3 regions of the Methylobacterium sp. GXF4 genome follow, and region 2 is predicted to be linked to each of the others. Evidence: riboswitches for the same ligand, from Rfam matches in the RefSeq annotation. Region 2 holds a riboswitch; each other region holds the start of a gene.
The links. Region 2 has a riboswitch for cobalamin ahead of WYO_RS09105 (CbtB-domain containing protein). Riboswitches for the same ligand answer to the same signal wherever they lie in the genome.
Positions count from the first base shown of each region.

Region 1: it holds a riboswitch for cobalamin, as region 2 does, so the genes downstream of both, WYO_RS02290 (TonB-dependent receptor) here and WYO_RS09105 (CbtB-domain containing protein) in region 2, are expected to answer to the same signal.
Region 3: it holds a riboswitch for cobalamin, as region 2 does, so the genes downstream of both, WYO_RS16340 (TonB-dependent siderophore receptor) here and WYO_RS09105 (CbtB-domain containing protein) in region 2, are expected to answer to the same signal.

Region 1 covers NZ_AKFK01000012.1:31,029-35,303, reverse strand. The annotation lists gene WYO_RS02295 (recombinase family protein) at 1-375, opposite strand, end outside; cobalamin riboswitch at 849-1,047, shown strand; gene WYO_RS02290 (TonB-dependent receptor) at 1,074-3,320, shown strand; gene WYO_RS02285 (TonB-dependent siderophore receptor) at 3,661-4,275, shown strand, end outside.
Region 2 covers NZ_AKFK01000051.1:239,759-244,033, forward strand. The annotation lists gene cobW (cobalamin biosynthesis protein CobW) at 1-772, opposite strand, end outside; gene WYO_RS09095 (DUF1636 domain-containing protein) at 769-1,167, opposite strand; gene WYO_RS09100 (CbtA family protein) at 1,160-1,894, opposite strand; gene WYO_RS09105 (CbtB-domain containing protein) at 1,911-2,093, opposite strand; cobalamin riboswitch at 2,127-2,322, opposite strand; gene WYO_RS09110 (DUF4424 domain-containing protein) at 2,571-3,587, shown strand; gene WYO_RS09115 (hypothetical protein) at 3,713-4,275, shown strand, end outside.
Region 3 covers NZ_AKFK01000064.1:6,088-10,362, reverse strand. The annotation lists gene WYO_RS16340 (TonB-dependent siderophore receptor) at 1-1,990, opposite strand, end outside; cobalamin riboswitch at 2,156-2,366, opposite strand; gene WYO_RS16335 (TetR/AcrR family transcriptional regulator) at 2,626-3,222, shown strand; gene WYO_RS16330 (hypothetical protein) at 3,360-3,593, shown strand; gene WYO_RS16325 (type 1 glutamine amidotransferase domain-containing protein) at 3,696-4,275, shown strand, end outside.

The sequences.
Region 1 (4,275 bases), on a different contig from region 2:
CATCGTCCGCTCACGGTTAAGGTCGAGAAAATACTCGGCCATGGCGCCGTGCATCTGCAGGGCGAAGCGCCCATGGGCGGTCGCGCTGTCAAACTGCTCGGTCAGGCTGCGGAAGTGGACCTCCTTCAGGCGCAGCCCGTCGATCGTGCGCATCATCTCGACCAGGGAGCGGCCGAGGCGGTCGAGCTTCCAGACCACCAGCTGATCGGTCGGGCGCAGGTAGGCGAGGGCGGCCTCGAACTCGGGGCGCTTGGTGCCGGCCTTACCGCTCTTTTTCTCCTCGAAGATTTTTTCGCAGCCGGCCTTCAGCAGGGCATCGCGCTGCAGGTCCAGGTTCTGGTCGAGGGTGGACACACGCGCGTAGCCGACAAGCATGTCAGGATAGTCCCACAAGGACGTTTACCTGACAATAGTTTTCCTGACATATTTTCCTTACACAAACGGGGCCGTTTCAGGGGGCTGGGGAGGGGTCCGCCCCACCTGTAAGGAAAACGATCGATTTTCATACACGCGGCCTGATAGGATAAGTGTCCGGTGAGGGTGGAGGGTGTGTGAAAACGCAGGAGCGGTAGAAGGATCTTCCCGAAGACACACTGGGCAGCGCCGAAATGGGTCTCCAAACCGTGTTAGGGCTGTCCTCCAGCGGGGCTACAGGTCTGCCGCATGGGATATTGTTCTACAAACCCGACGTGCGCTTCCGTTTTCACACAGCCTGGGTGGAAAGCGGTAGCTGGCTCGACGCCCGGAAGCGGCAGTTCGATACGATGAGGGACGAACCCCAACTGTCGCAGCGAGGTCACATAAGGGCGCCGATCTTCCCCCCCGAGTTGACGCGGCCCGACAGGGCGACCGATGGTGATGGCGACGGTTCCCCTTGGGGATCAAAAGGGAACGTGGTGAGGGGCTTGCCCCGAAGCCGCGGCTGCCCCCGCAACTGTAAGCGGCGAGCCCGGCACCACCGCGTCACTGGATGAGCCTCATCCGGGAAGACGGTGCAAGGGCAGCGACCCGTGAGCCAGGAGACCTGCCGTCAGTCGTGGTCACACGCGAAACGCATCGGGCGGGGTGTCCTGATGGGTGTCGAGACGCTCGCGCACATGCGCGGTCGTCGAGACCTCATTCGCGGTGACGTGCCACTGCCGTCGCCCGAGGCTCCCGTGTCCCGTCGTCCAATCACCCGAACGCTTTCGATCCTGTCGGGCGTCTGCCTTGCCGCTCTGGCGTCGGCTACCTTAGCTCAAGGCCGCTCAACGCCGAGTGCGGCGACCGCCGAGACGACGCTGGAGGAGATCTCCGTCACCTCTGAGACAGCTGCGGCCGCGGCTCCGCAGGCTGGTTCGTCCGCGAGCGCAGGCTACGTTGGGGGGACAACCGGCATCGGCGGGATCAGCAGGCTGGTAGACTCCGCCAGTTCCGGCGTCATAACCGGCGCACAGCTCAACAGCCGCCCGGTGACGCGCCCCGGCGAGGTGTTGGAGTCGGTGCCGGGCCTGATCGTCACCCAGCACTCCGGCGAGGGGAAGGCCAATCAGTTCTTCCTCCGCGGGTTCAACCTCGACCACGGCACCGACATCGCCCTGTTCCTGGATGGCATGCCACTGAACATGCGCACTCATGCCCACGGCCAGGGCTACGCCGACATCAACTTCTTGATCCCGGAACTCGTCGGCGCGGTCGAGTTCCACAAGGGGCCGTACTTCGTGCGCGACGGCGACTTCGCCTCCGCGGGCTCGGTGCGGATCGACTACCTCGACACGACCGCGAAGAACGTGGCGCTGACCTCGATCGGCTCGTTCGGCTACAAGCGGGCGTTGTCGATCACGACCGTGCCGCTCGGCGAGGGCAACCTCCTGTTGGCCGGGGAAGCCCAGGTCTACGATGGGCCATGGGTTGTCCCGGATGCCCTGCGCAAGATCAACGGCGTGGCCCGCTACAGCCAGGGCACGCCGCTGAACGGCTTCTCGGTCACCGGTATGGCCTACGCGGCTCGCTGGACGGCCACCAACCAGATCCCTGAGCGGGCGGTCGCCGACGGGCTGATCAGCCGCTATGGAACGATCAACCCTACAGACGGCGGCAATACCTCGCGCTTCTCGCTCTCTGGCAAGTTCAGCGCGACGGACGACACCGGCGTCACGCGAGCCTCCGCCTACGTGATCCGCTCACAGCTCAACTTATTCAACGACTTCACGTACTTCCTCAACGATCGGGTCAACGGCGACCAGTTCCACCAGCTCGACCAGCGCATCATTGGCGGCGGTGAGGCCCTGCACATCTTCCAGGGCGACCTGTTCGGGCTCCCGATGGAGAACGAGATCGGCGTCCAGACCCGAACGGACTCGATTCGGGTCGGGCTGTTCAACACCACGAACCGGCAGTACCGCTCCGGTGTGCTCGACGACCGGGTGCTGGAGACGAGTGGCGCGTTCTACTTCGACAACCGCGTGCGCTGGACCGACTGGCTGCGGACCTCGATCGGCTTCCGCGCCGACGGCTACTACGCCAGCGTCGTCTCGGACACGCCGGCGAACTCGGGCAAGGCACGCGACAGTATCGTCAACCCGAAGCTCGGCCTGACGCTCGGCCCGTGGTTCGACACCGAGCTTTACGTCAATTACGGCGGCGGCTTCCACTCGAACGACGTGCGCGGTGTGACCGCCACGGTCGATCCGCAAAGCGCGTTGTTCAACACGACCCGCTCGCCCTTCCTGGTGCCGTCCACGGGCTACGAGATCGGCCTGCGCAATCGCTCGATAGCTGGACTGGAGACGAGCTTGGCCCTGTTCCGGCTCGACTTCGCCTCCGAGAACCTGTTCCAAGGCGACACCGGCACCACGGAGCCGAGCCGCCCGACCCGGCGCTTCGGCGTCGAGTGGACCAACCGCTACGCGGTGACTCCGTGGCTCGCGCTGGAAGGCGACCTGACGATCACCAACGCCCGGTTCTCCGACTCCGATCCGGGCGGTAACCGGGTTCCGGAGGCACCCACCACCATCGCGTCGGCGGGCGTCACCTTCGGAGAGCCGCTCGGCTGGTTCGGATCCCTGCGGTTCCGGTATTTCGGGCCACGCCCACTGATCGAGGACAACTCGATCCGCTCGCGCTCGACCTCCCTGTTCAACGGCCGGGTGGGCTACGCCTTCGAGAATGGGGTGAGCGTCTCGCTCGACGTGCTGAACCTAACCAACAGCAAATCCGACCAAATCACCTACGCCTACGTGTCTCGCCTGCCCGGTGAGCCCGCCGAGGGGCTTAGCGACCGCGTGTTCCACCCAGTGGAGCCCACGGCAGTGCGTCTGACGATCGCGGGGCGGTTCTGAAGATGAACTTGCCCTCCAGAAGGTAGACGTCACAGAGGTCGTAGAAGGGGAGCAAGCGGAAGTTGATGCAACAGCCGGGAGCCGACTTTCAGCTTTGCCCCCTGCTCGGTCGCTTAAGGTGTTTGAGTTGGCGGTTTGAGGATCGCTCGCAGTCTGACCCTATGGACGCACATTCCTTTCGGCACGCGCAGCGTTCGCTCGATAGTCCCTAGATTAGAATATCTTCAGATTTGAACCATTGTAAGTGCGTGATTTATAACACGTTTTCGGCTTGCGCTACGATCCGTGAGCGGCGATCACCCTGGTGTTGCGCCACTCCAGGCGCGTGTCAGCGTGATCAATGTCCTACCGCTCCTCACTCCTCGCTGCCCTTCTCACCACCACCACCTTTGTCGGGACCGCGGCGGCGCAGGACGGGACCATTCAGCTCAACGAAATCTCGGTCGATGCGGCAGGACCCGGAAGTTCCGCCCCTGGGCCGGCCGGTTCGGGCGGCCTCAACGTCAGCGCCGGCGACGGTGGAACGGGCGCCACCAGTGGTGGCGGTGGCGGCCCGTCTGGCATCACCGGCTACACCGCCCGCGTGACGACAGCCGGGACCAAGACCAACACGCCGATCATCGAGACGCCGCAATCGATCTCCGTTGTCACCCGGGAGCAGTTGAACGACCGCAACGTCCAGACCCTGAGCGATGCGATCAACTACGTCCCCGGCGCCATCTCTGCTCGATCAGGCTTCGACCCGCGCTTCGACCAGATCTTCATCCGTGGCTTCGACGTGCTCACCAACCAGGGCATCTACCGCGACGGATTGCGTGTGATCGGCAGCGGTTTCATCTATCCGCGCATCGAGCCCTACGGCGCGGAGGCCGTGACCATCCTGCGCGGGCCGTCCTCTGGCTTGTACGGCCTCGGCTCGCCCGGCGGCATCCTCGACATCACCAGCAAGCGCCCG
Region 2 (4,275 bases):
GGGCCACGGTCTCGAAATCGTCGTGGTCGTGATCCTCGCCGTCGCCGTGATGCGAGGGGCGGGCATCGAGGTCGTCCTCGGCGGCCGCGCCGAGCCCGAGCAGCACCAGCGGGTCGATCGCGCCGTTGGCGGTCTCGACCACCTTCACGGCCCGGGGCAGATGCCCCTCGACCTCGGCGCGCACCCGCGCCCGGGTCTCGGCATCGAGCAGGTCGGACTTGTTGAGAACGACGAGGTCGGCGCAGAGGAGCTGGTCCTCGAACACCTCCTCCAGCGGGTTGTCGTGATCGACCGCCGTGTCGGCGGCGCGCTGGGCGGCCAGCGCCGCGGGATCCTCCGCGAAGGCACCGGCGGCCACGGCCGGCCCGTCCACCACGGCCACGACCCCATCGACGGTGACCCGCGAGCGGATCGCCGGCCACTGGAACGCCTGGACCAGGGGTTTCGGCAGGGCGAGGCCGGAGGTCTCGATCAGGATGTGCTCCGGCGGCTCCGCGCGGCCGAGCAGGGTCTCAAGCGCCGGCACGAAATCGTCGGCCACGGTGCAGCAGATGCAGCCATTCGGCAGCTCGACGATGGAGTCCTCGGTGCAGCCCTCGACGCCGCAGGCGGCCAGGAACGACTTGTCGAAGCCGACATCACCGAACTCGTTGACCAGGATCGCCAGGCGGCGGCCCTTGGCGTTCTCGACGACGTGGCGGACCAGGGTGGTCTTCCCGGCCCCGAGGAAGCCGGTGACGATGGTGCAGGGGATCTTGGTGACGATGGTCATTCCGCAGCCTCCAGGGTGCCGGCCGGAAGCGGGCGGGGATCGGGAAAGGGCGGGATCCGGGCGATCACGCCGGTCTTGAAGGCGGCGGGCCGCTCCCGCCACGGTACGATGCCGTCCTGCGTCGCCGCGTAGGACGCGAGGCCGCCGAGGATAATGGCGGCGGACTCGATCGGATCCATGTCGCCGTAGACGTAGGTCCAGCGGTTCGCGGAGGCGACCGCCACCGAGCAGGGCCGCTTGCAGACCGAGAGGCACTCGACCCCCTCGATCCGCAGGTCCGGCGCGGCGTTGCCCGCGCGCAGGGCGTCGAGCAGGCGCGCCCCGGCCCGCGGGCCGTCCGGGTCGTCGCCCGGGCGGCGGCAGGTGGTGCAGACGTAGAGGACGGTCTCAGGCATGGGCCGTCCCGCGCACCGGGCCCCGGGCGAAGGCCTGCCACGCCCAGCCGAAGCCGAGACCGATCAGCAGCCAGAAGACGAAGCTGATCGCTAGCGACCGGGCCGCGAACTGCGCCGCCAGCGCTGCCGGAAGCTCCGAGGCGGCCTCGGGGGCCTGCGGTGCGCCGGCCACGTGCGGGGCGATGATCAGCACGAGCCCGCCCAGGATCGCGATCAGCGAGCGCCGGATCGCGATCAGGTACAGGCCCATGCCGGTGGCGGCGGCGGTCATCACCCACCAGGCTTGGCGGGTGGCGAGCGGTGCAGCCTCGCTGCCGGGCAGTTCGGGCGGCAGGCCGAGGCCCGGGGCCAGGGCGACGCTGGCGAAGCCCGCGATCGCGAAGGCGACGCCGACCTGGCGGGTCGGCTCCCGCCCGCAGGCGAGAATCGCCGCACCGAGCAGCAGCGCATAGCCCACCGCACCCACGAGGGTCGCCAGGGCCGTGAAGGCCATGCGCGGCAGGCCCTCGCCGGGCTGCCATTCGGGCGCAGCATCCGGCGCGGCATGATCGTGCCCGGCATGCGCCAGGACGATCGGCAGGCCGCGCTCGGCCTGATGCGTCTGTTGATGTTCGTAACGCTCGGCCGCCACGATCAGCGGCGAGGTCAGCGTCAGCTCGAGGCCCGTCACGACGACGGCCGCGAGGAAGCCGGCGGCCAGAGCCGCCGACAGAAGCCGGATGATCATCCCTGGGGCAGGGGCGTCAGTGGCAGGGGAAGTTCTGGGTGTGCCGGAAATCGTGCGCCGCGTTGTGCAGCGCGATCGCCGGCGAGAAGCCCGCCATGAACAGCAGGCCGAGTCCGAGGAAAGCCGCGATCGCGACGGCGACAGGGCGCTCGGCAGCGCGGGTGCCGGTGGCGACGGGTGCGAGGGTCGAGGTGGTCATCAGCGTGTCTCCAGCCGCCCCACCGGCGGCATTGCGGGATCTCAGCGTGACGGCAGGTCTCCTGGCTCGCGGCTCGGCGCGCCTGCCGCCTTCCCGGATCGCTCCGGTGGCCTACTGGCAGACGCTCGCCGCTCACAGTTGCGGGGGCAGCCGCGGATTCGGAACTCGCGCTCCTCACCGCATTCCCTTTTCACCCCGTTGCCGGGGCACCGTCACGGGATCGTTGTAGACGCATGACAGCTCTCGCACAACGGAGGCGCGGCGGAATCATCTCCGACTCTTCGGGTATGACGTGGTTCAGTGGTGTGGTCGGTGGCTGTGAAGCTTTTGCCGAGGCCGGGCGACGATCTTCGCGGTGAAACCGTCCCGCCCCGACTTGCCGAACATGATTAGCCCCGATCATCCGGACTGCCGGCGGACGACTCCCGCAGCGGCCGCGCAGGCCGCCGATTCCCGAGCATATTGAGTGTGATACCGATGCGAACCTTGTGGCTGGCCCTCGCCCTCGCGGCGACGGCGTCCTTGCCCGCCCGGGCGGATGACAGCAGCGCCGCGCTCGCCGCGGGCGGTCTGGTCCTCGAGAAGACCGACAAGATCACGCTCGCCTCCGAGGAACTGTACCTGTCCGAGAAGGCCGTGCGGATCGACTACCGGTTCCGCAACCTCACCGACGCCGATATCGAGACCACCATCGCGTTTCCGATGCCCGACATCACCGGGGATCGCGAAATGCTGACCGCGATTCCCGATCCGGCCCACGACAACTTCCTCAAGTTCGCCACCGAGGTCGATGGACGGCCGGTCGAATCGCAAGTCGAGCAGCGCGCCTTCCTGATCCGGAACGGCGCGCCGCCCGTCGAGATCACCGATCGCCTCAAGGGCCTGGGCATTCCCCTGATGCCGACCGTCGAGGCGACGGAAGAGGCCCTGCGCCGTCTGGGCGAGCGCCGGCGCCTCGCCCTGGCCGTCGACGGCATCCTGGAGCGGCAGGTGCACAAGGATGGGACGATCGCGGATGTCCCGCTCTGGACGCTGAAATCGAAGTTCTGGCGCCGGCAGGTCTTCCCGGCCGGCCGGGAGATCACGGTCCGCCAGAGCTACGTGCCGAGCCTGGGCAGCCTGCCCAGCCTGTCCTACGGCGCTCCGAACGTGGATCCGGCGCAGAAGGCGCAATACGCAACCCGCTACTGCACGGAGCCCGCGTTCGAGAAGGCGGCCCAGGCGCTGTACCGCCGGGCGAGCGCGGATGGCAGCCGGTCGTTCCAGGCCTATGAGCAGTACCTCTCCTACGTCATCACGTCCGGGGGGAACTGGGCGGGACCGATCGGCACGTTCAAGCTGGTCGTGGACAAGGGCGACCCCGCGACCCTCATCGCGTTCTGCGGCACCAACGTGAAGAAGACCGGGCCGACCACCTTCGAGATGGTCGTGAAGGATTACGTCCCCCAGCGCGACATCGACATCCTCCTCCTGAAGTCCGGGACGAACGGCTGAGGCGGCGACCGGGTGCGATGGCTTCAGCCGGCGGGCTTGACGGGCCGGTGTCGATGCGGGCACCGCCGGTCGCGCCGTCCGGCAGCGCCCCGGCGCGACCGGCCCAGATCCGCCCCGGAGACATGATGGCCCCGGCAGACGATTCGAATCCCGCCCTCGTCGACCTCGCCGACGGCCGCACGCCGCAAGCGGTCGCGGATACGACCTGGCTGGAGATCGATCTCGGCGGCCGCTTCCCGATCCATTCCATCGTCGTCGTCTGGAATGGCGCGGATCCGGCACCCGCCGCGGATGTCGCGATCCTCATGTTGCAGGACGGCGCGTCCTGGTCGGAGCCCGGCCTTGCGTCCCGGCAGAGCGAGGCGGGCTCTAGCACCGCATTCATCGAGGCCGATGAGCGCGCCTGGACGCGGTCCGTTCGCATCGCGGTGCCGGATCCCGACCGGGTGGCCGCCGTGCAGGTCCGCGCCGAGGAGGCCGCGATCGACCTGATCGCGCTGCGGGCGATGCTCAACCTCGACGTGACGCTCCTCAACGAGAAGCCGGGGGCCAACCGCTACCTCGCCTACAGCCTCGAGAGCGGACCGGATCGGGCGAGCCGTACCCTGGTCGGCCTGTCGCTGTTCGAGAACGGCGCGTTCGGCAATTGCCTGGTTCAGTACATCATCGCGCTCTCGGTCGCGAAGGC
Region 3 (4,275 bases), on a different contig from region 2:
CCGAGCCCGCCGCATCCCCCGCCCGCTCGCCCACGCCGCGCACGCCGCCGCCGATGCCGAGGCCCTTCCAGTCGCCGCCCTGCGGCTCGTAGACCGCGAGCAGGCTGCCCGAATGGCGCGGCACGTTGATCAGCGGCGCGCCCACGGGCAGCACGTTGTCCTTGGTCACCACCGCGTCGGCGAAAACGTAGCCAGCCAGCACCTTCAGTTCCGGCGTGAGCTGACCCTGGGCGGTCAGCTCGAAGCCCTGGCTGCGCACGGCGCCCGCCGCGAGCGAGAAGCCGCTGTTGTTCGGGTCGGGGGTGAGCACGTTCTGCCGCTCGACCCGGAAAGCCGCCGCCGTCAGCAGAAGGTTGCCGCCGAACAGCTCGGACTTCACCCCGACCTCGTAGCCGAGGCCGGTCTCGGGTGCGAGCGGCGTGCCGCGGGTCACCGCCGCGGCGTCCGGGCCGATATTCGGGCGGAAGCTCGTGCCGACATTGGTGTAGAGCGCGAATTCCGGGATCGGGCGGTAGACGAGCCCGGCCCGGGGTGAGGCCGCAACCCGCGATTGATCGACCTGGCTGCGCGGGGCCCGCTCCCGGAAGGACTGCTCGAAGATGTCCAGGCGCATGCCGACGAGCGCCCGCCATTCCGGGCTGAGGACGATCTCGTCCTGGGCGTACAGGCCGGTATTGGTGACGCGCTCCAGATTGTTGCGCGGGATGGTGATCGGCGGCAGCGCCTGTCCGTAGACGGGCGCGTAGATGTCCAGCGCGTAGGGGCTCGTGCGGAAGTTCGAGCGGAAATACTGTGTGCGGCTATCCGTGCTCTCGCGGTCGACTCCCAGCAGCACGGTGTGGCCGATCCCGGCCGTGTCGAAGCGCCCGAGCAGCTCGGCCTGGCCGATCGCCACGTCCCAGCGGTAGTCACGCACGTTGCGGTCGCGCGACACCGTGCGGTTGTTCGGGGCGAGCGAGCGAACCTCGGCGGACTCGCCCTCCAGGTCGCCCGTGTTGAGGTAGGCCGCGAGACGCATCTGCCAGGCGTCATCGAAGCGATGATCGATGCGCACCTGCATCGTGTTGTTGTTCTGTTGGTCGCCTCGGTTCGGTTCCCCCAGGAAGCGTGAGATCGGCAGGAAGCCGAGCTGCTTGTTGATCGCGATCACCCCGCGGTCGAACACGATGCGGTTCTTGACGAACTCGGTCTCGACCGTGATCCGGGTGTCCGGCGTGACCTGCCAGCTCACCACCGGCGCGACGAGCAGACGGTCGCTGTTGACGAAGTCCCGGAAGCTGCCCGCGCCCTGGGCCGCGAGGTTGAACCGGTAGAGGACCGTGCCGTCCTCGTTGAGCGCGCCGCCGGCATCCACCGTACCGCGGGTCAGCCCGAACGAATCGACCTGGGTGCCCATCTCGACGAAGCGCTGGGCGGTGGGCTGCTTGGTGATGATGTTGACGAGGCCACCGGGATCGCTGCGCCCGACCAGGCCGGCACCGGGGCCCTTCAGCACCTCGATCCGCTCGATGTTCTGCGCATCGGGCGGGGGCGGGAATCCGCGATTGAGCGGAAAGCCGTTCTTGTAGATCTCCGAGGTGGTCACCCCGCGGATGGCGTAGCTGAAGATCGTCAAGCCGCCGAAATTGTTCTGCTGCGCGACGCCGGGCAGGTAGTTGAACACGCGATCGACGCGGGTGGCGGCCAGATCGCTGATCACCTCGCGGGGCGCGACGGTGACGACCTGCGGCACGTCGATCTGCGGGGTCGCGGTCCGGGTCGCGCTGACCGCCCGGGTCGCGCTGTAGCCGGGCGTCGGCCCGATCAGGCCGATGCTGTCCGACGCGCTCGTCGTACCGGGGACCGCGCTGCCGCCGACATGCTCGACCGAGACCTCCTCCAGGGCGACGCTCTCCTGCGCGCGCGTCTCGCCGATTGGCGAACCCGCTGTCAGGACCGCCGCGAGGGCGACACGCGGGCTGTGGCGGCGGAGCCGCGACCGTGAGCGGATCCGCGGGCCTCGGGCTTTCGCGAACGGTTCGATCGTGGTCGGCTTCGGGCGGACTGGCACCGGCACACTCTGGGTTGTCGAGCCGGGGGCCAAGCGTGAGCGCGTGCGCGCGACGGGCCCGCGTGGCCGCGCCGGACATGCGTTCCACCGGGGCACCCCGCCCGAGGGTTGTCGACGCGCCGAGGCAGGTCTCCTGGCTCGCGGGTCACGATCCCTGCCTGGCCTTCCCGATGCGAGGCATCAGTGACCGAGGAGCAGCAGGAACTCGCCGCTTACAGTTGCGGGGGCAGCTTCAGCTTTGCCGTTGCCGGCGCACTGAATTCCCATCTTCGCCTACGGACCGAAGCCCGCGGGAACCTTGGCCGATCGATACTCGCCGCGACGCCCCCCGGGGTCAACGGCCCATGCGCAGAATGCAACGTTGTTACATTCGCTGTGGCGCGACGGTCACAGATCCTGGTCGCGCGACCGTAGGATCGGTTCATGTCCCCGGCGGCAAACCCCGGGCGGTGGGCCGAGCGTGCGCGCCGGGATGTCACGCCGACATCGAGCCCCCCTTGGTCGCCTCAGGAGCGCACAAAAAATATCGTCCGAGGCCACTAGACGACCGGTCTAATCAAAGCTATCTCAGCGTCATGGCACGCCTCAACGCGCATACCGACACCCGGCAGGAGATCCTCGACACCGCCTACGGCCTCGTGGGTGCGAAGGGGTTTTCCGGGGTGGGGCTCAACGAGATCCTGGCCTCGGCCCGGGTGCCGAAGGGCTCGTTCTACCACTATTTCGGATCGAAGGAGGCCTTCGGTGAGGCGCTTCTGGCCGACTACTTCGAGGGATACCTGGCCGATCTCGACGCGACCCTTGCGGAGCCCGGCCTGAACCATGCCGAGCGCCTGATGAACTACTGGCGCAAATGGCAGGCGACGCAGGGCAGCGTCGATTACCAGCGCAAGTGCCTGGCGGTGAAGCTCGCCGCGGAAGTCTCGGACCTGTCCGAAGTCATGCGGCTCGCCCTCAAGGACGGGACCGCCGGGATCATCGAGCGGCTGGCACGGGCCATCGAGGCGGGGGTCGCGGAGGGCTCGCTCAAGGTCGAGGGCGAACCGCATACCATCGCCGAGGCGCTCTATCACGTCTGGCTCGGTGCGAGCCTGATGGCGAAGATCGTGCGGACCGACGCGCCGTTCGAGGCCGCGATGGCGACGACGCGGCGGATCCTCGGGCTCGCCTGACGCTGATCCGACGAAGGTGAGAGGCAGCAGAACCGTGCTTAGGTATGCGCAAAATTGAGACGACCGGTCTACTCAAAAGGGACGATGTGGCTTCGGCGACCTGCCGAGAGCCCACGACCGCAACCAGGAGAGATACGATGCCCTACGCAGCCAAGACGTTCGCCATCCCGTCCCTCGTGATCGCCGGGTTGGAGAGTGCCGTGCTCGGCATGCCCGCAGCCTCGGCGCAGGAGAGGATCACCCTCGAGACCATCGGCGCCGTCCGCATGGCCAGGGCCGACGAGGTCCGCCGCGCGAGCCTCCCGGTTCGCTCGATGGAGACGGCGCCGGCGCACGACCAGGTCGCAGAGCGGCCGTCGAAGGCGCGCTAACGCCGCCCTCCTTCGCTCACCACCCAGGATCCGCGCAGCCCGCTCCACGGAGCCGCCGCCGGCAATCCCCGGCTTCATCCCCGACACATACGGAGACCGACGATGAAGATCCTGATGGTGCTGACCTCCCACGATCAGCTCGGCGACACGGGCCGCAAGACCGGCTTCTGGCTGGAGGAACTCGCTGCGCCCTACTACGTGTTCAAGGATGCGGGCGCGGAGATCGTGCTCGCCTCGCCCCAGGGGGGCCGGCCGCCGCTGGACCCGAAGAGCAGCGAACCCAGTTCCCAGACCGATGCGACGCGCCGGTTCGAGGCGGATTCGGATGCCCTGTCGGCGCTGTCGAACACGACCAAGCTCGATGCCGTCACCCACGACGCCTTCGACGCCGTGTTCTATCCGGGCGGGCACGGTCCGCTCTGGGACCTCGCCGAGGACCCGACCTCGATCACGCTGATCGAGACGACGCTGGGCGCCGGCAAGCCGGTCGCGCTCGTCTGCCATGCCCCCGGTATCCTCCGCCACGCGAAATCCCCCGACGGGACGCCGCTCGTCCAGGGCAAGGCGGTGACCGGGTTCACGAACAGCGAAGAAGAAGCGGTCGGCCTCACCCGGGTCGTTCCCTTCCTGGTCGAGGACGAGCTCCGGCGGAATGGCGGCCGGTTCTCCAAGCTCGGCGACT